4 regions of the Streptomyces sp. NPDC048671 genome follow, and region 4 is predicted to be linked to each of the others. Evidence: riboswitches for the same ligand, from Rfam matches in the RefSeq annotation. Region 4 holds a riboswitch; each other region holds the start of a gene.
What was found. A riboswitch is a leader RNA that binds a small molecule or an ion and turns the genes downstream of it on or off. The one in region 4 is predicted to bind cobalamin.
Positions count from the first base shown of each region.

Region 1: it holds a riboswitch for cobalamin, as region 4 does, so the genes downstream of both, ACZ6S6_RS36765 (ribonucleoside-diphosphate reductase subunit alpha) here and ACZ6S6_RS00210 (cobalamin biosynthesis protein) in region 4, are expected to answer to the same signal.
Region 2: it holds a riboswitch for cobalamin, as region 4 does, so the genes downstream of both, ACZ6S6_RS03345 (prenyltransferase/squalene oxidase repeat-containing protein) here and ACZ6S6_RS00210 (cobalamin biosynthesis protein) in region 4, are expected to answer to the same signal.
Region 3: it holds a riboswitch for cobalamin, as region 4 does, so the genes downstream of both, metE (5-methyltetrahydropteroyltriglutamate--homocysteine S-methyltransferase) here and ACZ6S6_RS00210 (cobalamin biosynthesis protein) in region 4, are expected to answer to the same signal.

Region 1 covers NZ_JBVJHB010000029.1:53,917-58,845, reverse strand. Annotated here, with positions in the region: gene mctP (monocarboxylate uptake permease MctP) at 1-1,045, shown strand, start outside; gene ACZ6S6_RS36770 (GNAT family N-acetyltransferase) at 1,176-1,688, shown strand; adenosylcobalamin-variant (AdoCbl-variant) riboswitch at 1,767-1,865, shown strand; gene ACZ6S6_RS36765 (ribonucleoside-diphosphate reductase subunit alpha) at 2,020-4,446, shown strand; gene ACZ6S6_RS36760 (ribonucleotide-diphosphate reductase subunit beta) at 4,446-4,929, shown strand, end outside.
Region 2 covers NZ_JBVJHB010000001.1:725,681-730,609, reverse strand. Annotated here, with positions in the region: gene ACZ6S6_RS03355 (energy-coupling factor transporter transmembrane component T) at 1-513, opposite strand, end outside; gene ACZ6S6_RS03350 (SCO2322 family protein) at 546-1,232, opposite strand; gene ACZ6S6_RS03345 (prenyltransferase/squalene oxidase repeat-containing protein) at 1,229-2,491, opposite strand; cobalamin riboswitch at 2,582-2,732, opposite strand; gene ACZ6S6_RS03340 (MBL fold metallo-hydrolase) at 2,927-3,967, opposite strand; gene ACZ6S6_RS03335 (hypothetical protein) at 4,175-4,495, opposite strand.
Region 3 covers NZ_JBVJHB010000004.1:412,387-417,315, reverse strand. Annotated here, with positions in the region: gene metE (5-methyltetrahydropteroyltriglutamate--homocysteine S-methyltransferase) at 1-1,657, opposite strand, end outside; cobalamin riboswitch at 1,821-2,036, opposite strand; gene ACZ6S6_RS10810 (hypothetical protein) at 2,347-2,595, shown strand; gene ACZ6S6_RS10805 (YciI family protein) at 2,793-3,131, shown strand; gene ACZ6S6_RS10800 (RNA polymerase sigma factor) at 3,134-4,291, shown strand; gene ACZ6S6_RS10795 (YceI family protein) at 4,454-4,929, shown strand, end outside.
Region 4 covers NZ_JBVJHB010000001.1:37,767-42,695, reverse strand. Annotated here, with positions in the region: gene ACZ6S6_RS00220 (putative cobaltochelatase) at 1-443, opposite strand, end outside; gene ACZ6S6_RS00215 (cobyric acid synthase) at 496-2,118, opposite strand; gene ACZ6S6_RS00210 (cobalamin biosynthesis protein) at 2,115-3,128, opposite strand; cobalamin riboswitch at 3,273-3,404, opposite strand; gene ACZ6S6_RS00205 (hypothetical protein) at 3,576-3,809, opposite strand; gene ACZ6S6_RS00200 (inorganic phosphate transporter) at 3,822-4,929, opposite strand, start outside.

The sequences.
Region 1 (4,929 bases), on a different contig from region 4:
GCTGATCGCGTTCGTCAAGGACGGGCTGATCTATCTGGTCATCCTCGTGGCGATCATCTACATCCCGATCAAGCTCGGCGGCTTCCACGACATCTTCGCCTCCGCGCAGGAGAAGTTCGCGGGCCCGCCGGGCGGCAAGCCGACCGGTGCGCTCGCACCCGCCAGGTCGGGGCAGTGGGGTTACGCCACGCTGGCGCTGGGCTCGGCGCTGGCGCTCTTCATGTATCCGCACTCCATCACGGCGACGCTCTCCAGCCGCAGCCGCAACGTGATCCGCCGCAACACCACGATCCTGCCGCTGTACTCGTTGATGCTGGGGCTGCTCGCGCTGCTCGGCTTCATGGCGATCGCCGCCGGGGTCAAGGTGGACAACGGCCAGCTGGCGATCCCGCAGCTCTTCGAGAACATGTTCCCCGACTGGTTCGCGGGCGTGGCGTTCGCCGCCATCGGCATCGGCGCGCTGGTGCCCGCGGCGATCATGTCGATCGCGGCGGCGAACCTGTTCACCCGGAACATCTACAAGGACTTCCTGAAGCCCGACGCGACACCCGCCCAGGAGACCAAGGTCTCCAAGACGGTCTCGCTGCTGGTGAAGGTCGGCGCGCTCGCCTTCGTCCTCACCATGGACAAGACGGTCGCGATCAACTTCCAGCTGCTCGGCGGGATCTGGATCCTCCAGACGATGCCGGCCCTGGTCGGCGGCCTGTTCACCCGGTGGTTCCACCGCTGGGCGCTGCTCGCCGGCTGGGCGGTCGGCATGGTCTACGGGACGGCCGCCGCGTACGGGGTCGCCAGCCCGACCCAGGCCCACTTCGGCGGGTCCTCCAAGGAGATCCCGGGCCTCGGCGAGATCGGCTACATCGGCCTGACGGCGTTCGTGCTGAACATCGTGGTCACCGTCGTCCTCACCTTCGTCCTGAACGCCGTGAAGGCGCCTGCCGGGGTCGACGAGACCTCGCCCGGCGACTACACCGCGGACGCGGGCGACCCGGGCGTGAAGGCCCAGCTCCCGCCGGCCACGGCCGGGGCGCCGGGCGGTCACTGACCCACCGCTTCACGGGCCGCCGCTCCCCCGCTCCGGGGTGCGGCGGCCCGTTCGCGTGCCGGGCGCGGGTGGCCCGGCGTGCCCGGGAATTCCCGCGAACGGGCGTGCGGAGTGCGGCACACTTCCGGGCATGGACATCACCATCAGGCCGGTCGTGCCCGCCGAGTACCCGGTCCTCGGCGAGATCACCGCCGAGGCCTATCTCGGGGACGGGCTGCTGGACTTCGGCGCCGACGATCCGTATCTGACGCAGCTGCGGGACGTCGCCCGGCGGGCCGCCGAGGCCGAGGTGCTCGTCGCGGCGGACGCACGGGGGCGGGTGCTGGGCGGCGTGACGTACGCCCCGCCGGGGAATCGGTGGGCGGACATCGCGGCCGCCGACGAGGCCGAGTTCCGGATGCTCGCGGTCTCTCGCGAGGCTCGTGGGGCCGGGGCGGGCGAGGCGCTCGTCCGGGCCTGTATCGACCGCGCACGGGCCACCGCGGGGGTCACGGGGATCACCCTGTCGACGCAGTCGGCCATGTACGGCGCCCATAGGATCTACGGGCGCCTCGGCTTCGTACGGACCCCCGAAAGGGACTGGTATCCCATCGAGGGGCTGTCGCTGCTGACCTACCGCCTGGACCTCCGGCCGACGCCATGAAGCCGCGCTGTTGAGTTGCACGACACAACATGTGGGGGCTGCCGCATCCGACTGCCCCCACATGTATGCTCGTGCTCGCTGTCGCCGCAGGGAAATCCGGTGCGAATCCGGAACTGTCCCGCAACGGTATGTTCGGTGCGCTTTTGCGCACCCGTGAGTCCGAGGACCTGCCGACAGCGCATCCGGCTCGACCGATCCGGATGCCCAGACGTCCGGGCCTCGTGGATGGGCCGGTGGACGCCGCGCGGAGTGCTGCCCTGCCCAGGGTCCGGCTCCGCCCGGCTGCCCCCGATCCCCCGCCGGCCCAGAGCCGAGCGAGGGAGAGCACCACGTGACCATCGCGCCAGCCGATCCGGTTTCAGCGGCCGAGTCCGAAGCAGCCGAGTCCGGGACGGACCTGTCCGCGGCACCCGCGAAGGACGGACCGGGAACCGCGTTGCTGCGAACCCTCACCGGCCTCACCGCGGATCTGCCCGACACCGACCCCGGACGCGTCGCCGGCGCCGCACTGCGCGGCCGCAACGCCCGGTCGGACGAGGCCGAGCTGCGCTCGCTGGCCACCGAGGCCGCCGCGGGCCTGATCTCCGAGGACCCCGCCTACTCCCGGCTCGCCGCCCGCCTCCTCACCCGCTCCATCGCGGACGAGGCGGCCGGCCAGGGCGCGACGTCCTTCTCCGCGTCGGTCGCCGTCGGACACCGCGAGGGCCTGATCGCGGACCGCACCGCCGAGTTCGTGACCCTCCACGCGGCCGCCCTCGACGCGCTGGTCGGACAGGCCCTCGACGACGGCGCCGACGACCGCTTCGGCTACTTCGGGCTGCGCACCCTGCACAGCCGCTATCTGCTGCGCCACCCGCTGACCCGCCAGGTCATCGAGACCCCGCAGCACTTCATGCTCCGCGTCGCCGCCGGGCTCGCGGAGGACAACTCCGAGCGCGCCCTGGACGAGGTCGCCGCGCTGTACCGGCTGATGAGCCGGCTGGACTACCTGCCCTCCTCCCCCACGCTCTTCAACTCCGGCACCCGGCACCCGCAGATGTCCTCCTGCTACCTGCTGGACTCGCCGCTGGACGAGCTGGACTCGATCTACGACCGCTACCACCAGGTGGCGCGGCTGTCGAAGCACGCGGGCGGCATCGGCCTCTCGTACTCCCGTATCCGCGCCCGCGGTTCGCTGATCCGGGGCACCAACGGGCACTCCAACGGCATCGTCCCGTTCCTGAAGACGCTCGACGCCTCCGTCGCCGCGGTGAACCAGGGTGGCCGGCGCAAGGGCGCCGCCGCGGTCTACCTGGAGACCTGGCACGCGGACATCGAGGAGTTCCTGGAGCTGCGCGACAACACGGGTGAGGACCAGCGGCGCACGCACAACCTCAACCTGGCGCACTGGATCCCGGACGAGTTCATGCGCCGGGTCGACGCGGACGGCACCTGGTCACTGTTCTCCCCGGCCGACGTGCCCGAGCTGGTCGACCTGTGGGGCGACGCGTTCGACGCCGCGTACCGGGCGGCCGAGGCCAGGGGCCTGGCCCGCAAGACGATGCCGGCCCGTGAACTGTACGGCCGGATGATGCGGACGCTCGCGCAGACCGGCCAGGGCTGGATGACGTTCAAGGACGCCTCCAACCGGACCGCGAACCAGACCGCCGAGCCCGGCCGCGTCGTGCACTCGTCGAACCTGTGCACGGAGATCCTCGAAGTCACCGACGACGGCGAGACGGCCGTCTGCAACCTGGGTTCGGTCAACCTCGGCGCGTTCGTCGCCGACGGCACCATCGACTGGGAGCGTCTGGACGCCACCGTCCGTACCGCGGTGACCTTCCTCGACCGGGTCGTCGACATCAACTTCTACCCGACCGAGCAGGCGGGCCGCTCCAACGCCCGCTGGCGGCCGGTGGGCCTGGGCGCGATGGGTCTCCAGGACGTCTTCTTCCAGCTGCGCCTGCCGTTCGACTCCTCCGAGGCACGGGCCCTGTCGACGAAGATCTCCGAGCGGATCATGCTCGCCGCGTACGAGGCCTCCTGCGCGCTGGCCGAGCGGTCGGGCCCGCTGCCCGCCTGGTCCGAGACGCGGACCGCCCGCGGTGTGCTGCACCCGGACCACTACGACACCGAGCTGAACTGGCCGGAGCGCTGGGACGCGCTGCGCGCCCGGGTCGCGAAGACCGGGATGCGCAACTCGCTGCTGCTCGCCATCGCGCCGACGGCGACGATCGCCTCGATCGCGGGCGTGTACGAGTGCATCGAGCCGCAGGTCTCCAACCTCTTCAAGCGCGAGACGCTCAGCGGTGAGTTCCTCCAGGTCAACGCGTACCTGGTGGACGAGTTGAAGAGGCTCGGCGTGTGGGACGCGCGGACCCGTGAGGCGCTGCGCGAGGCGAGCGGCTCGGTGCAGGGCTTCGCGTGGATCCCCGAGGACGTGCGGGCGCTGTACCGCACGGCGTGGGAGATCCCGCAGCGCGGACTGATCGACATGGCGGCGGCCCGTACGCCCTTCCTCGACCAGAGCCAGTCGCTGAACCTGTTCCTGGAGACGCCGACGATCGGCAAGCTCTCCTCGATGTACGCGTACGCCTGGAAGCAGGGGCTGAAGACGACGTACTACCTGCGCTCGCGCCCGGCGACCCGGATCGCCCGTGCGGCGTCCGGCCAGGCCGCGGCCGCCGCCCCCATTCCCGTACAGCAGGCGGCCGCGCCCGACGCGGACGCGATCGCCTGCTCCCTCGAAAACCCCGAGTCCTGCGAGGCCTGCCAGTAATGAGCACATCCGAGAAGAAGAACCTGCTCGACCCGGGCTTCGAACTGACCCTGCGGCCCATGCGCTACCCGGACTTCTACGAGCGCTACCGGGACGCGATCAAGAACACCTGGACGGTGGAGGAGGTCGACCTCCACTCCGACGTCTCCGACCTCGCCAAGCTGTCGCCGGGCGAGCAGCACATGATCGGGCGGCTCGTCGCGTTCTTCGCGACCGGTGACTCGATCGTCTCCAACAACCTCGTGCTGACGCTGTACAAGCACATCAACTCCCCCGAGGCGCGGCTGTACCTGTCGCGGCAGCTCTTCGAGGAGGCCGTGCACGTCCAGTTCTATCTGACGCTGCTCGACACCTATCTGCCCGACCCGGACGACCGGGCGGCCGCGTTCGACGCGGTCGAGGAGATCCCCTCCATCCGCGAGAAGGCGCAGTTCTGCTTCCGGTGGATGGACTCCGTCGAGAAGATGGACCAGCTGGAGACGG
Region 2 (4,929 bases), 690 kb from region 4:
CGCACCGGGCAGTGACTTCAGCAGCCGGGCCGGGTTGGCGAGGGAGTTCGCCGCGCCGACGCAGATCAGCAGGGTGGCCAGCTTCGCCCCGTCGTACAGCGCGAAGAGCAGCTGCTCGGCGGTGACCCGGCCACCGATCCGGACGCCCTTCGCCCACTCCGGCAGCGGCACCTCGGGCAGCGTGAACACCACATGCGTGCCGGGGATCGGCGATCCGAGGAACACCGAGAAGAGCAGCCGCACCCCGATGACGAACAGCCCGATCTTGATGAACGCCCCGTAGGACCGGGCCCACGGCGCGTCCGTCCGGCGCGCGGCCACCACGTACCCCGCCACGCCCACCAGCAGGCCGAGCAGCAGCGGGTTGGTCGTCCGGGACGCGGCGGTGGCGAGCCCCAGCGCCCACAGCCACCACGCCCCGGCGGGCAGCGCGTTGCTCCGGGTCGCGGCGGGCGCGCGCCAGGCGGGGACCGGGGAGGGGCCGGACGCCGCACGGCCCGCGGTGCCGGTCACCGGGACCTCCCCGGTGCCGGCCGTCGAGCCGTTCATCCGCGGCGGCGGCGGGCCTGCGCGACTGCGGCGATGCCGAGCAGAAGGACCGCGCCGACCCCGAAGAGCACCCCGGCGGACGGCCCGCCGCCGGAACCACCGCTGCCGGCGGCAGCGGACGCGGACGTGGGAGCGGACGCGTCCGCCGTGGCCTGGCGGCTGCTGTCCCCGTTCCCGGAGACCTGCTCACCGCACCCGGCGACCGGATAGCCGGAGATCGCGCAGAGCAGCGCGTCGCTTCCGTAACGCAGCGGCTTCGCCACCGACGCGAGCGCCTCCGCGCTGCTCGCGTCCTTCGGGACCTGTGCGCACGCGGTACGCGGCGGGGGCGGGGTCTCACCCTCCGGCGCGTCGGCGGCGGTACCGGGGTCGATGACGAGCGCGACGCGCTTGGTGCCGCTCCGGGCGGGGGTGTCCGCGCAGATCTCCGAGAAGTCGGGGGAGCGGCGCGGCTTCGCCGCGTCCTGGGAGTCGGCGCTCACGGAGAACCGGAAGCCCTGCACCGCGCCGTCGTCCGGCCGGACCAGGGACGGCCCCTGGGTGGCGTACGCCCATCCGCTGCCGGAACCGTCCCAGAAGGACCAGTAGCGGTATCCCGCCGCCTGGGCCGGGCCCGTGCCGAGCACGGCCAGGACGGCGCCCAGGACGACCAGCAGCACGGTGGCCCTTCCGGCGCGCCTCACAGCTGCTGGTTCTTCCGGCGGCCGCTGATCAGGAATCCGGCTCCCGCGCCGACGGCGAGCCCGATTCCGACGAACCACCAGAGACCGCCGATGCCGTCCCCGTCGCCGCTGTCCTTCTTCTCCTCGTCCTTGGTGGCGCTCGCCTTCGGCTTCTTCACGGCGGCGGGTGCGGGCCCGGTCGCGTTCAGCTGGGCGACGAGGTCGGCGCCGCCGAAGTCGTGCACGTCGGCGCCGGTCGCGTGGGCGGCCATGACGAGCTGGGCGTAGGCGGCGGGGCCGCTCTGCTCGGCCCAGCCCGCGGAGTTCTTCGCCAGCCACTCGACGGACGCGGCGGCCTTGTCCTTGTGCCCGGCGGCGGACAGCGCGACGACCGCGTCGGCGGTGTTGCCGAAGTCGGGCTGCGGGGCGCTGTCCTCGGCGCCCGGCATCGGCGGCTGGTCGAGGTGACCGGTCTTCGCGAGGGCCCCGGCGAGGTAGTAGGCGCCGTTCTGGGCGGCCTGCTCCGGCGTGAGCGCGGTGCCCTTGTGGCAGCCGGGGTCCTTGACCGCGGCGTTGTCGGCGACGAGGAGCCCCTTGCCGAGCGAGCCGAGCACGCCCGCCGCGGTGGCGTCCCCGTTGGCGACGAGCTTGCCGGCCTTGTCGGGCTGGTAGGCGAAGGCGCCGCCGTCCTTGCCGCCGCACGGGATGGCGAAGGTGAGCAGGGCGGCGTACGGGGTCCTGCCGCCGTGCGTCGTCACATCGCCGAGCTTCTGCCCGGCGCGGGCGAGGGCGCCGATCACGATCGAGGTGGAGTTCGCGTCACTGGCCTGGCCTGCGGTGTACCCCCAGCCGCCGTCCTCGTTCTGCACGGACTTCAGCCAGTGGACGCCGTTGGCGACGAGGTCCTTGTGCTTGCCGACCTCGTGCAGCGCCTGTACGGCGGCCGCCGTCGCATTGGTGTCGATCATGGTCTTGGCGTCGCACGGCACGGAGGAGTCGGGGCGGTACGCGGGGAACGCGCCGCTGTCGCACTGCTGGCCGACCAGCCAGTCCACCGCCTTCTTGGCGGGCGTGACGCCCACGGCCCGCTGCGAGACGAAGGCCAGCGACTGCCGCCACACCCCGTCGTACGTGGGGTCCGTCGTGCCGTACAGCCCCGAGGGCAGCGCCGCGGACGGCGAGGGGGAGGGGGACGGTGCGGCGACCGCGGCGGGGGCCGCGGCCGCACAGAGCACGGTGGCGGTGGCGGCGAGCGCGGCTGCGCTGCGGCGTACGGTCATGGCGGGCGGGGCCTCTCCTGCGGGAAACCGGGCACAGGCACACACAGGCACCAGGCTCCGGCTCCGTATACCTCGACGGTGCCGGCCACCGGGGTCCCGATGGCGCGAGCCGGTCACGACACGGACAGGGCATTCCGGCTGGCCGCCGAAAGGGCGGCATACACGGTTGCGGGTCAGCGCCGGATTCGCACCGGCTTCCCCCTGAACGGGCATGATGACGACTCGCACACTCTACCGGGCAGGTACAACGAGAGCCCCGTGACCGTCCCCGTCGCGCAGTGGCCGCCCTCTCGATCGTGGGCCGGTGGATCGCGGCGGCGACATGCCGGGCCTGTCCGGCGCAGACCCGCGCCCGGTCCCGCACCGGCACGCTGACCCTCCGGTGGCCGGCGCGACCGGCGCGCCCGTCACACCGCGAGGAACAGCGCGCCGTCGTCACACAGCCACGAACGTCACCGGCTCGCTTCCCGTGACCGCCTCCGCGCGCCCCAGTTTCACCAGCCGGCGCAGATGCGCCTCGGCCTCCGAAACGGCGATGTTCCGTGACCCGTAAGGGATCTGCTCCCAGGGGCGGTTCCACTCCATCCGCTCGGCCAGCTGCCACGGCGTGAGCGGTTCGGCGAGGAGGCCGAGGAGGCCGGTGAGGCGCTCCTCGTGGTGGTCGAGGAGTTCCCGTACGCGGCCCGCCGCGTCCGGGAACGCGTACTGGTGGGCGGGCAGTACCTCCGCGACGCCCAGGCGGCCGATCCGCTCCAGGGAGGCGAGGTAGTCCCCGAGCGGGTCGGTCTCGGTCGCGCTGTCCGGGTCCTCGTAGAGGCCGACGTGCGGGCTGATGCCGGGAAGCAGGTGATCGCCGGAGAAGAGGCGGCCGCGGCCGGGCAGGTTGGCCGGGTGGTCCTCCTCCAGGTGGAGGCAGACATGGCCCGGAGTGTGGCCCGGGGTCCAGATCGCGCGCAGCTTGCGGCCCGCCAGGTCGAGGAGTTCGCCGGGCACGATCTCGCGGTCCGGGAGCGCGGCCCGCAGACCGGGCAGGGTGCGCATCCGGCCGCCCTTCTCGCGGGCGGCCAGGAGCGGGGCGATGTGGTCCTCGGGGGCGCCGACCGTGGCCAGCTTCGTCGCGAGGTACGACAGCCAGGTGCCCGGTTCGGACTCCCGGGTGCGGCGGACGATCGCCGTGTCGGCGGCGTGCATCGCGATCCAGGCCCCGGAGGCGTCGCGCACCTGGCCGGACAGGCCGTGGTGGTCGGGGTGGTGGTGGGTGATGACCACGCCGTGGATATCGGCGATGTCCACGCCGACCGTCGTGAGCCCGGCGGTCAGGGTGTCCCAGGCCTCCGGGTCGTCCCAGCCCGTGTCGATCAGGACCGGCCCCCGGCCGGTGTCCAGGACATGGACCAGGGTGTGGCCCAACGGGTTGTCCGGGATGGGGACTTTGATGCTGTGGACGCCTCCACCGTGGTTCATCACCTGCGTCATGGACTCCCCATCTCTCCGCGGTCTCGGCGGCGTGCGGGGTACGGCCACGACGCGCCGCGTCCACTGTAACGAGAACTTGTTCCAGTGGTAGCCCCGGGCACCTGTCTGATCGGAGCGGAGTGCCGCCGGACGGCGAGGGGCCCCCGGGGTCTCCCGGTCATGTTGCTGGTCTCATCCTGACCAGCAACATGACCGGCCGGACGATTCCTAGTCGGCGAGGTCCGTCCAGGCGTTCACGACGTACGACGCGCCCCACGGGTTGGAGGCGACCGAAGTCTGCCCGACCGGGGCCCAGTTACCGAGGATGATGCGCTGCGGAAGTCTGGGGTCCAGTGGGTTGAGCACCGCGTGAATCCGGTGCTGACCGGTACCGCTGGTGCAGAGGCTGGAGAGGCTGCTCCCGGACGAGATCGTGCAGTTGCCGGGTGCTGCCTGGGCGGCGGGCGCCGCGGCCAGCATGATGCCCGCAGCGGCGGCTGCTACAGCCACGGCGGCGACGCGCTTCTTGGGCAGGGGCTTCGCGAACATGGGGGACTCCTTCATCCGATGACGATGCGTGAGTGGGAAGAGGGACATGTGCGGGTGGAGCGTCGAGCGCGATGGTCCGGCTTCGATGGGCGGGTCCCGTGGGGTGCCACGGGCGCCAGCAGACATCAAGGCGTCGACAATAGATGCGAAAGCGGGTGATTACCTGCTTGATCGCCTGTCAAATCCTGCCCAGGTGCGCGGTTTCTGGCAAGAGCGTGGCCAGATTTGGTACAGACCAATTATCGGCCCGTCGGGGGAGTTCGGCGCGGGACGGCGGCGAGGCGGCCGGTGCGCGGCCCCGGTGGGCGTGGCCCATCCGTGGACTACTGGAACTGGAACTGGTATCAGTTCTGACATGGAGTCAGATGCGGGCCGGGAACAGAGCCCCGGAACGCAGGGCTCGGAACCAGTCATCGAGTCGGGTCACGTGCCGC
Region 3 (4,929 bases), on a different contig from region 4:
AGGTCCAGCGCACCGTCATCGCTCCGGGACGGGAGATGTCGCCGGCCAGGACCGGCGGGCGGACGTAGCGGGTGCCGTAGGACTGGACCCAGCCGTGCCGGGTGGCCAGGTAGCCGGTGAGCTGTTCCGCGAAGTACTGCACCATGTCGTTGCGTTCGGGCTCGCCGTGTACCAGGACGTCGATGCCGGTCTTCTCCTGGAAGGAGATGACCTCACCGATCTCGGCCCTGATCCGCTCCTCGTAACCGGCCGTGTCGATGCGGCCCGCGCGCAGGTCGGCGCGGGCCGTGCGCAGCTCGTCGGTCTGCGGGAACGAGCCGATGGTCGTCGTCGGCAGCAACGGCAGCCCGAGATGGGCACGCTGGGCGGCGGCCCGCTCGGTGTAGGGCTGGGAGCGGCAGCCGTCGGCGTCGGTGACGGTGGCGGTCCTGGCCCGTACGGCGGGGTCGGCGGTGATCGGGGAGTTCCTGCGGGAGGCGAGGTCGGCGCGGTTGGCGGAGATCTCGGCGGCGACGGCGCCCGTGCCCTGGGCCAGTCCCCTGGCCAGCGTGACGACCTCGGTGGTCTTCTGCCCGGCGAAGGCGAGCCAGCGCAGGATCTGGGGGTCGATGTCCCGCTCGGGTGCCGTGTCGAGGGGGACGTGCAGCAGGGAGCAGGACGCGGCCACATCGACACTGTCGGCGAGGCCCAGAAGGGTGGCGAGGGTGGCGAGGGACTTCTCGTAGTCGTTGATCCAGATGTTCCGGCCGTTGACGACGCCGGCGACGAGCCGCTTCCCGGACAGTCCGCCGGCGGCGGCGAGGTCTTCGAGGTTGGCGGCGGCCGAGCCGGTGAAGTCCAGGGCCAGGCCCTCCACCGGGGCCTTCGCCAGGACGGGCAGGGCGTCGCCGAGCCGGTCGAAGTAGGAGGCGACGAGCAGCTTGGGGCGGTCGGTGAGACCGCCGAGGTCACGGTAGGTGCGGGCCGCCGCGTTCAGCTCGGCCGGGGAGCGGTCCTGGACCAGCGCGGGCTCGTCCAGCTGCACCCACTCCGCGCCCGCGGCACGCAGATCGGCGAGCACCTCCGCGTAGACCGGCAGCAGCCGGTCCAGCAGGGTGAGCGGTTCGAAGCCGGCCGGCGCCCCCGGAGCGGGCTTGGCCAGCAGGAGATAGGTGAGGGGACCGACGAGTACCGGCCGGGCGGTGTGCCCGAGCGCGAGGACTTCCTTCAGCTCGGTGACCTGCTTGGTGGAGTCGGCGGTGAAGACGGTGTCCGGGCCGAGTTCGGGGACGAGGTAGTGGTAGTTGGTGTCGAACCACTTGGTCATCTCCAGCGGCGCCACGTCCTGGGTGCCGCGCGCCATCGCGAAGTAGCCGTCGAGGGCGTCGGCGTCGACGGCCGCACGGTGGCGCGCCGGGACCGCGCCGACCATGACGCTGGTGTCCAGCACATGGTCGTAGTACGAGAAGTCGCCGGTGGGCACCTCGTGGACGCCGGCGTCCGCCAGCCGCCTCCAGTTGGTCCGGCGCAGGCCGGCCGTCGTCTCCCGGAGGGCGTCGGCGCTGACGCGGCCCTTCCAGTAGCCCTCGATGGCCTTCTTCAGTTCCCGGTTCGGGCCCTGGCGGGGGTAGCCGTACACGGTGGCTCGTGCTGCCGCGGCTGCGGGCTTGGCTGTCACGGAAATCTCCTTCGCGAGATGACTCCTGAACATCCCGGGGACGGGACACGGACGCGAAGGGATGACGTACCGGACGGATCTCGCACACGCCATCGGCGCGGTCTTCCGTCTGGTATGTACGCCGACCCGCCCACGAGGTCACCGGGATATCCGCACGCGAGGGGTCGCGTGCGGGCAACGGGCAGGTCTTCGGACTCGCGGGCACATCCGCCTGGGCGGACACCTACTGGCCGTCGCTTCCCAGATCCAACCGGATCCAGTGCGTATGACGGCGGTCGTTCCCACTCACCGCTGCGGGGCAGTCCCGGAATTCCACCGGGTTCCCTCTTGCGACGCGCCTGCCTGGCGGACAGGGCGAACCAGCTGCACGGACCAGACTAGACGGTCGTCCACTGCCCAGGCGCCGCTGTTCACATTCCGGAACGTGAAATGAGACCCCGGCCCATGTTCTCGGTGAGCGTGATCCGCTCTCCTGTGGGACGAATGTATTGCCCAACCTGGAGCAGGCCGTGCACCGTCGGAGCCGGGAGGCGGCCGAGGACGGACGAGGACGGACTGACCGGGGCGACCGGCCAGGGGCACGCAACCCCTGACCAGTAGCCATCCGTTACCGCGGTGGCCATGCATCAGCGCCGGTCACCCGGGTACCTGCACCGGGCATGACGCCTATGGGAGGAAGAGAGAACACCGTGAACGACCTTCACCCGAAAGACCGGGGGAACAGCGGAGACCCGATTCCGCGGGACCCGCCCGATCAGCAGGCCACCGCCGACGAGGACCCCTTGGACGTGGTCGGCGGCCCGATGCGGCCGAAGGCCGCCGAGCAACCGGACCTGGAGATGCCCGATACGGACGAGGCAGGAACCGGCCGGCGCGGCGCCCCGCCCGCAGGCCATCGCCATCCGGACCACCCCGTGCCCGACGAACCGTCCGGCTGACCCGGTTCCCGAAGGCACCCGAGGGGCCGGCCCGTCGCGTTGCCCACGATGACGCCGGCGCCGAGCCGGCGGCCGTACGGTTGGACCCGCTGCCGCTGCCCGCCTGCCGCTGCCCGGCATCGGTGACCCCGTCGCTGTCCCCTGCGCCGCTGCTCGTTCGTCGTGAGGGTGAGAGCCCGCTGATTCCGGAGGCCGTGATGCGGTACGCCCTGATGATCTACACCGAGCCCGGCCACGAGGAGACGCTGTCGGAGGAGGAACGCGAGGCGGCGTACGCCGAGTATCTGGCGTTGGCCGACGATCCGCGGTGCGTCGGCGCCGGGCAGTTGCAGTCCGCCGAGACGGCGACGAGTGTGCGCGTGGTCGGCGGCCGGACGCTGATGACCGACGGCCCGTTCGCGGACACCAAGGAGGTGCTCGGCGGCTTCTGCCTGATCGAGGCGGCCGATCTGGACGAAGCGATCGAGCTGGCGTCGCGTGTCCCGGCCGCCCGGCTCGGCGGTGTTGTGGAGATCAGGCCGGTGGTGCGGCGCTGAACGTGCTGGAGGAGGTCTTCCGGGACGAGTGGGGCCGGGTGCTGGCGTCGCTGGTCGGGTACCTCGGTGACTTCGACAGGGCGGAGGACGCCGCGCAGGAGGCGTTCGCCGTCGCGGCGCGGAGCTGGCCCGCTTCGGGCGTACCGGCCAATCCGGGTGCGTGGCTGGTGACGACTGCGCGCCACCGGGCGATCGACCGGATTCGCCGGGAACACACCCTTGCCGAGAAGATCCACCTGCTGCCCGCACCCGAGGCCGTCATGGACGAGTTCGACGACACCGTGATCAAGGACGAACGGCTTGAGCTGATCTTCACCTGCTGCCACCCGGCCCTGCCGCTGGAGGGGCAGGTGGCACTGACCCTGCGGGCCCTCGGCGGCCTGGAGACGGCTGAGATCGCGCGGGCGTTCCTCGTCTCCGAGGAGACCATGAAGCGGCGCCTGACGCGCGCCAAGAACAAGATCAGGGCAACCGGGATCCCGTTCGCGGTTCCGGGCGCGCAACTGCTGCCGGACCGCGTCGACGCGGTACTCGCGGTGATCTACCTGATCTGCAACGAGGGCTACCGGGGCCGGGTCGACCTCGGCGCCGAAGCCATCCGCCTGGGACGGGTGCTCGCCTCGCTCATGCCGGACGAGCCGGAGGCGCACGGGCTGCTGGCACTGATGATGATCCACCACGCCCGGCGGCGGGCCAGGTTCTCCGGCGAGGACCTCGTGCTGCTCGGCGATCAGGACCGGTCGCTGTGGGACACCCGCCGGATCGCGGAGGGACGGGTGGTGCTCGACCGGGCGCTCGCGCTGGGCGGGCGCGGCGCCTATGTCGTCCAGGCCCTGATCGCGTCGATGCAGACGCGGGAGCGGATCGACTGGCCCCGGGTCGCCGCGTTGTACTGGCGTCTGGTCGAACTCACCGGCTCCCCGGTGGTCGAGCTCAACCACGCGGTGGCGGTCTGCCAGGCCGGCGACCCCGCCGCGGCGCTGCGCACCGTCGACAGCCTCGACCTGGACGGGTACCTCTACCTCCACTCGACCCGTGGCGAGTTGTTGCGGCGTCTCGGGCGTGACGCCGAGGCCCGGAACGCGTACCGGCGGGCGCTCGAACTGGCCACCTCGACCCCCGAGCGACGGTTCCTGATCAGGCGGATCGAAGAACTCTGACCCGGGCTGTCCCCTGGGCGGGTGTTCGTTCGTCGCTTTGGTATGAGGGACATACCAGCGGTCATGCCCAGGACGGTTCGCGGCGGTCGCGTCGCGGGGCCCGCGCACGGGCGGCCCGCCGGGGGTGTCCCCGGCAGCGGCATCACGACCATGGAGGAAGCCATGAGCTCCGCACCAGCGACCGGCACGATCCCCGGCTATGCGGCCGGCACCTGGAAGGCCGACCCGGCGCACTCCGAGATCGCCTTCACCGTCCGGCAACTCATGGTCAGCAAGGTGTGCGGCCGGTTCACCGGCTCCGACGTCACGATCGTCACGAGCGAGGACCCACTGGGCTCGTCGGTCGTCGCGACGATCGACACCGCGTCCATCGGCACCGGCAACGAGCGGCGTGACGACCACCTCCGCTCCGCCGACTACTTCGACGTCGGGAAGTACCCGACGATGAGCTACCGCTCCACCGGCATCCGCCGGACCGCTGACGGCTGGGCCGTCGACGGTGAACTGACGATTCGCGGTGTCACCCGTAAGGTGCCGCTGGCCGTGAGGGCGAACGGGTTCGGCCCGGTCCCGTCCGATGCCCGGCGGGCCGCCTTCTCCGCGACCGCGCAGATCAGCCGGCGTGACTTCGGCATCCG
Region 4 (4,929 bases):
TCCACCAGATGGTCGTGGAGGAGGTTGACCTCGTCCACGTACAGGATTCCGCGATGGGCGTCCGCGAGGAGCCCCGGCTCGAAGGCCTTCACGCCCTCCGCGAGCGCCCGTTCGATGTCGAGCGCCCCCACGAGCCGGTCCTCGGAGGCGCCGACGGGCAGTTCGACCGTCCGCGCCGCCCGCGACACGCCGGAGGCGGACTCGTGGGGGCCGTCGGGACACGCCGGATCGGGCGCCGCGGGGGCGCAGGAGAACCGGCACCCGGGGACGACGGACACCTCCGGCATGAGCGCGGCCAGCGCGCGCACCGCGGTCGACTTGGCGGTGCCCTTCTCGCCACGCACCAGCACCCCGCCGACGGCCGGCGAGATGGCGTTGAGCAGCAGGCCGAGGCGGAGATCGTCCTGCCCGACGATGGCGGTGAAGGGGTACGGCGTACTCACAAGGCCTCCTTGGTGGCGGCGGTTTCCAGCGGTTTCGGCGGCCGGCGGGCGGTCACGCGGGTGCTCCAAGTGCTCCAAGTGCTCCAGGTGCTGCGGGGTCTGCGGGCGCTGCGGGGTCTGCGGGTGCTCCGGGGTCTGCGGGTGCTCCGGGTGCTCCGGGGGCGATGAAGGGGAGTCCTGCCGGCGGGCCCGACTCGATGAGCCGCCACAGCGCGTCGGTGTCCGCGTGTTCCTCGATGAGGTCGCCGAGGCGGTCGAGCTGTTCCTCGCGCAGCTGGGCGAAGCAGGTGCCGGGGGCGGGCACGAAGCGGCGGCCGGCGGCGCGCGCGACCTCGGTCAGGAAGCGGCGGCGGAACTCGTCGCTCTCCAGGGAGCCGTGCCAGTGGGTGCCCCACACGGCGCCGGACCGGCAGCCGTCGAGGCGCTGCCCCTGCCCGTCGGTGAGGAACGGCTCGCCGCCCCGCACGTCCGCGACGCCGTGGTGGATCTCGTACCCCTCGACGGGGGCGCCGAGCGCCTCGCCGGCCGGCCGGGCGAGGGTCTTCTCGCGGGCGAACCGGACGCGTACGGGCAGCAGCCCGAGCGCGTCGACCTGCCCGGCGCGCGACTCCACCTCGTCCTCGATGTGTTCCCCGAGGATCTGGTAGCCGCCGCAGATGCCGAGGACCGGGCGGCCCTCGGCGGCGCGCCGCAGCAGCGCGTCGGCGAGCCCGCGCTCGCGCAGCCAGGCCAGCGCCCGCACGGTGCCGCGGGTGCCGGGCACGATGACGAGGTCGGCGTCGGACAGTTCCTCGGCGCGGTCCACGAACCGCACGACGACACCCGGTTCGGCGGCCAGCGCGTCGACATCGGTGAAGTTCGACATCAGGGGCACCGCGCACACCGCGACACGCAGGACGTCCTCGCCGTGCGGCGGGGCGACGGCCGACTCCCGTACGGTGCCGCGCAGCGAGACCCGCAGCCCGTCCTCCTCGTCGATGCCGAGGCCGTGGGCGAACGGCAGCACCCCGTACGTAGGCCGTCCGGTGAGATCGCGCAGCATGTCGAGGCCGGGCTCCAGCAGCGACACGTCACCGCGGAACTTGTTGACCAGGTAGCCGGCGATCAGCGCCTGGTCCTCGGCGGCGAGCAGTGCCGTCGTACCGAAGAACGACGCGAAGACCCCGCCCCGGTCGATGTCCCCGACGACCACCACCGGGAAGCGGGCCGCCCTGGCGATGCCCATGTTCACGATGTCCGTGCGCCGCAGGTTGATCTCGGCCGGACTGCCCGCCCCCTCGCAGATCACCGCGTCATACGTGCCCCGAAGCTGCTCCAGGCAGTCCACGACGGTGGACAGCAACGCTTCCTGCCTGCCGCCGTGGTAGCCGCGGGCGCTCATCTCGCCGACCGCGCGCCCCATCAGGACGACCTGGCTGGAGCGGTCGCTGCCGGGCTTGAGCAGCACCGGGTTCATCAGCGCGGTCGGCTCCACCCTGGCCGCCTGGGCCTGCATGGCCTGGGCGCGGCCGATCTCGGCGCCCTCGCGGGTGACGAAGGAGTTCAGGGACATGTTCTGCGCCTTGAACGGCGCGACCTTCACGCCCCGGCGCACCAGCCAGCGGCAGATGCCCGCCGTGACGACGCTCTTGCCCGCGTCCGAGGTGGTCCCGGCGACCAGCAGCCCGCCGCTCATGTCGGTCTCCGTCCTGAGGTGCGCGTATCCGGGGCGTGCGGCCCCGTGCCGTGCGTCGAGGTGATCCGTCGTGCGGCCGCGCCGACGCCCAGGCGGGCCGCCACGCTCACGCCCAGGGCCAGCGCACCGATCCGGCGCGACAGCCGTACGGCGCGTTCGATGTCCTCGGTCTCCACCGCCCGGCCCGTCTCCCCGTTGAGTACGGGGCGGTGCTCGACCCGGCCGCCGTAGGCGAGGGTGCCGCCGAGGCGTACGCCGAGGGCGCCCGCGAAGGAGGCCTCCACGGGGCCCGCGTTGGGGCTCGGGTGCTTGGCGGCATCCGCCCGCCAGGCCCGTATCGCCCCTCGGGGCCGTCCGCCGGCGGCCACGGCGAGCAGCGCCGTCAGCCGGGCGCCCGGCCAGCCCGCGAGGTCGTCGAGGCGGGCCGAGGCCCAGCCGTAGCGCAGGTGGCGGGGCGACTTGTGGCCGACCATGGCGTCGAGGGTGTTGGCGGCCCGGAAGCCGACGAGTCCGGGGACCCCGCCCAGCGCACCCCACACCAGGGCGCCGACCACGGCGTCCGAGGTGTTCTCGGCGACGGACTCCACCACGGCGCGGGCGATCTGCGGTCCGTCCAGGGACTGCGGGTCGCGGCCGCACAGGTGGGGCAGCCGTTCACGGGCCAGGCCGAGGTCCCCGGCGGCCAGGGCGCCGCCGATGGACCGGGCCTCGCGCCCCAGCGAGGTGCCGCCGACGACGGACCAGGTGGCGGCGGCGGTCAGGGCCACGGACGCGGCGGGACGGCGGCGCAGCGCGCGGGCGGCCAGCGCGGCACCCCCCGCGGCGCCTCCGGCGCAGACCAGGGTGTGCAGCGCGCCCCACCCGCGGTGGTCGCGCCACAGACGGCGTTCGACGCCTGCCGCGGCCCGCCCGAAGGCGGCGACCGGATGTCCCCTGCGGGGATCACCGAGCAGCAGATCGCCGATCAGACCGGCCGTGGCGCCGTACGCGAAGATGCGATCGGCACGCACGGTTCAGCCGGCCGTCGCGCCTCGAAGGACCTTCGTGCGGGCAGCTGGTGGAAGGGGCGGCACGGATACGGGCGCACGGCGGCCGGGCATGGCGATATGTCCTCACTCAGGGTCCGCGCCCTGGTTCGACGTGACCGGCGACGAGAGTCTCCTGGCTCCCGGATCCGCAGTTCCCCCGGTCTTCCAGTCCACGTGCGTGGACCGTGACTTCCGGTGGTGGGGGACTGCTCCCCGGTGACAGTGGCGGGACCGCGCCGGATTCGCACCGGCTTCCTCTGCTGTCGCCGTAATGGCTCCGGCAGTCCACCACGCTCCGCGAACGTCAGTCAACCTGCCGTTGACCTGCGACGGCGCAGTGTGCTGAGACCCACATCGGGCCGGACGCACCCGAGGTGCGTCCGGCCCGATGAGCGGGAGCGGGAAGGGCCCCGGGGGGCCCGGCGGCCGTCAGGCGACGATCATGTAGATCCCGTAGGCCACCGCCGCCGCGCACAGCCCGAAGCAGACGTACGCGCCCGCGCGGGCCAGCATCAGGGACCCGCCGGCCTGCCCGCCCCGCGCGGCCGGTTCCGGCTGCCTGGAGAGGCCGACGATGCCCAGGGTGAAGAGGCCCACCAGGGCGACGGTGGCGACGAGAGAGACACCGAAGACGGTGCCGAGGGCTGCCCAGTCGATGTTCATGGGGATGTGTCCTTACACCGTGGCGGGTCGCGCCGGGTCGGCTACGGGTCCGGCCGGGGCCGGGATGGTGGTCTTGAGGTCCTGCTGCGCCTGGACCGCGGTGGGCGGCGGGCTGACGGCCGCGATGGCGGTGGTGACGACGCCCGCGGGTTCGGCGTCCCCGACAGGAGCGCCGTCCCGGCCGCCGGGTGCGACGTCGTCCTTGCCGACCGGCTTGCGGCGCGACAGGACCCAGATCGCTCCGGAGCCCGCGACCAGCAGCACGGCGACGACCACGACGCCCCAGGTGCCCTGCTTGGTGAGGAATTCGGCCCCCGCGCCGACCAGACCGGCGGCCGGCAGGGTCAGACCCCAGGCGACGAACATCCGGGTGGCGGTGGACCAGCGGACCACACCGCCCCGGCGGCCCAGGCCCGCGCCCATCACGGCGCCGGAGCAGGACTGGGTGGTGGAGAGGGAGAAGCCGAGGTGCGAGGAGGCCAGGATGACCGTCGCCGCACTGGTCTGGGCGGCGAAGCCCTGCGGCGGCTTGAGCTCGGTGAGGCCGCTGCCCATGGTGCGGATGATGCGCCAGCCGCCCAGGTAGGTGCCGAGCGCGATGGCCAGACCGGCACTGACGATGACCCAGACCGGCGGGTTCGAACCGGGGGAGAGCACCCCGCCGGTGACCAGGGCGAGCGTGATGATGCCCATGGTCTTCTGCGCGTCGTTGGTGCCGTGGGCGAGGGAGACCAGCCCGGCGGAGGCGATCTGCCCGGCGCGGTAGCCCTTGGCGGTCGCCTTCTCCTGGGCGCCGTTACGGATCTTCCCGCCGATCCGGTACGTCAGCTTGGTGGCCAGCAGCGCGGCCAGACCGGCGACGATCGGGGCGGCGACCGCGGGGAGCAGCACCTTGGTGACGACCGTGCCGCCGTCGACCGACGACCAGCCCGCGGACATCACCGCGGCGCCGATCAGACCGCCGAAGAGGGCGTGGGAGGAGCTGGACGGGAGCCCGACCAGCCAGGTCAGCAGATTCCACAGGATGGCGCCGACGAGCGCCGCGAAGATGACCTCGGTTCTGAGGCCGTTCTCATTGATGATCCCGCCGGAGATCGTCTTGGCGACCTCCACCGACAGG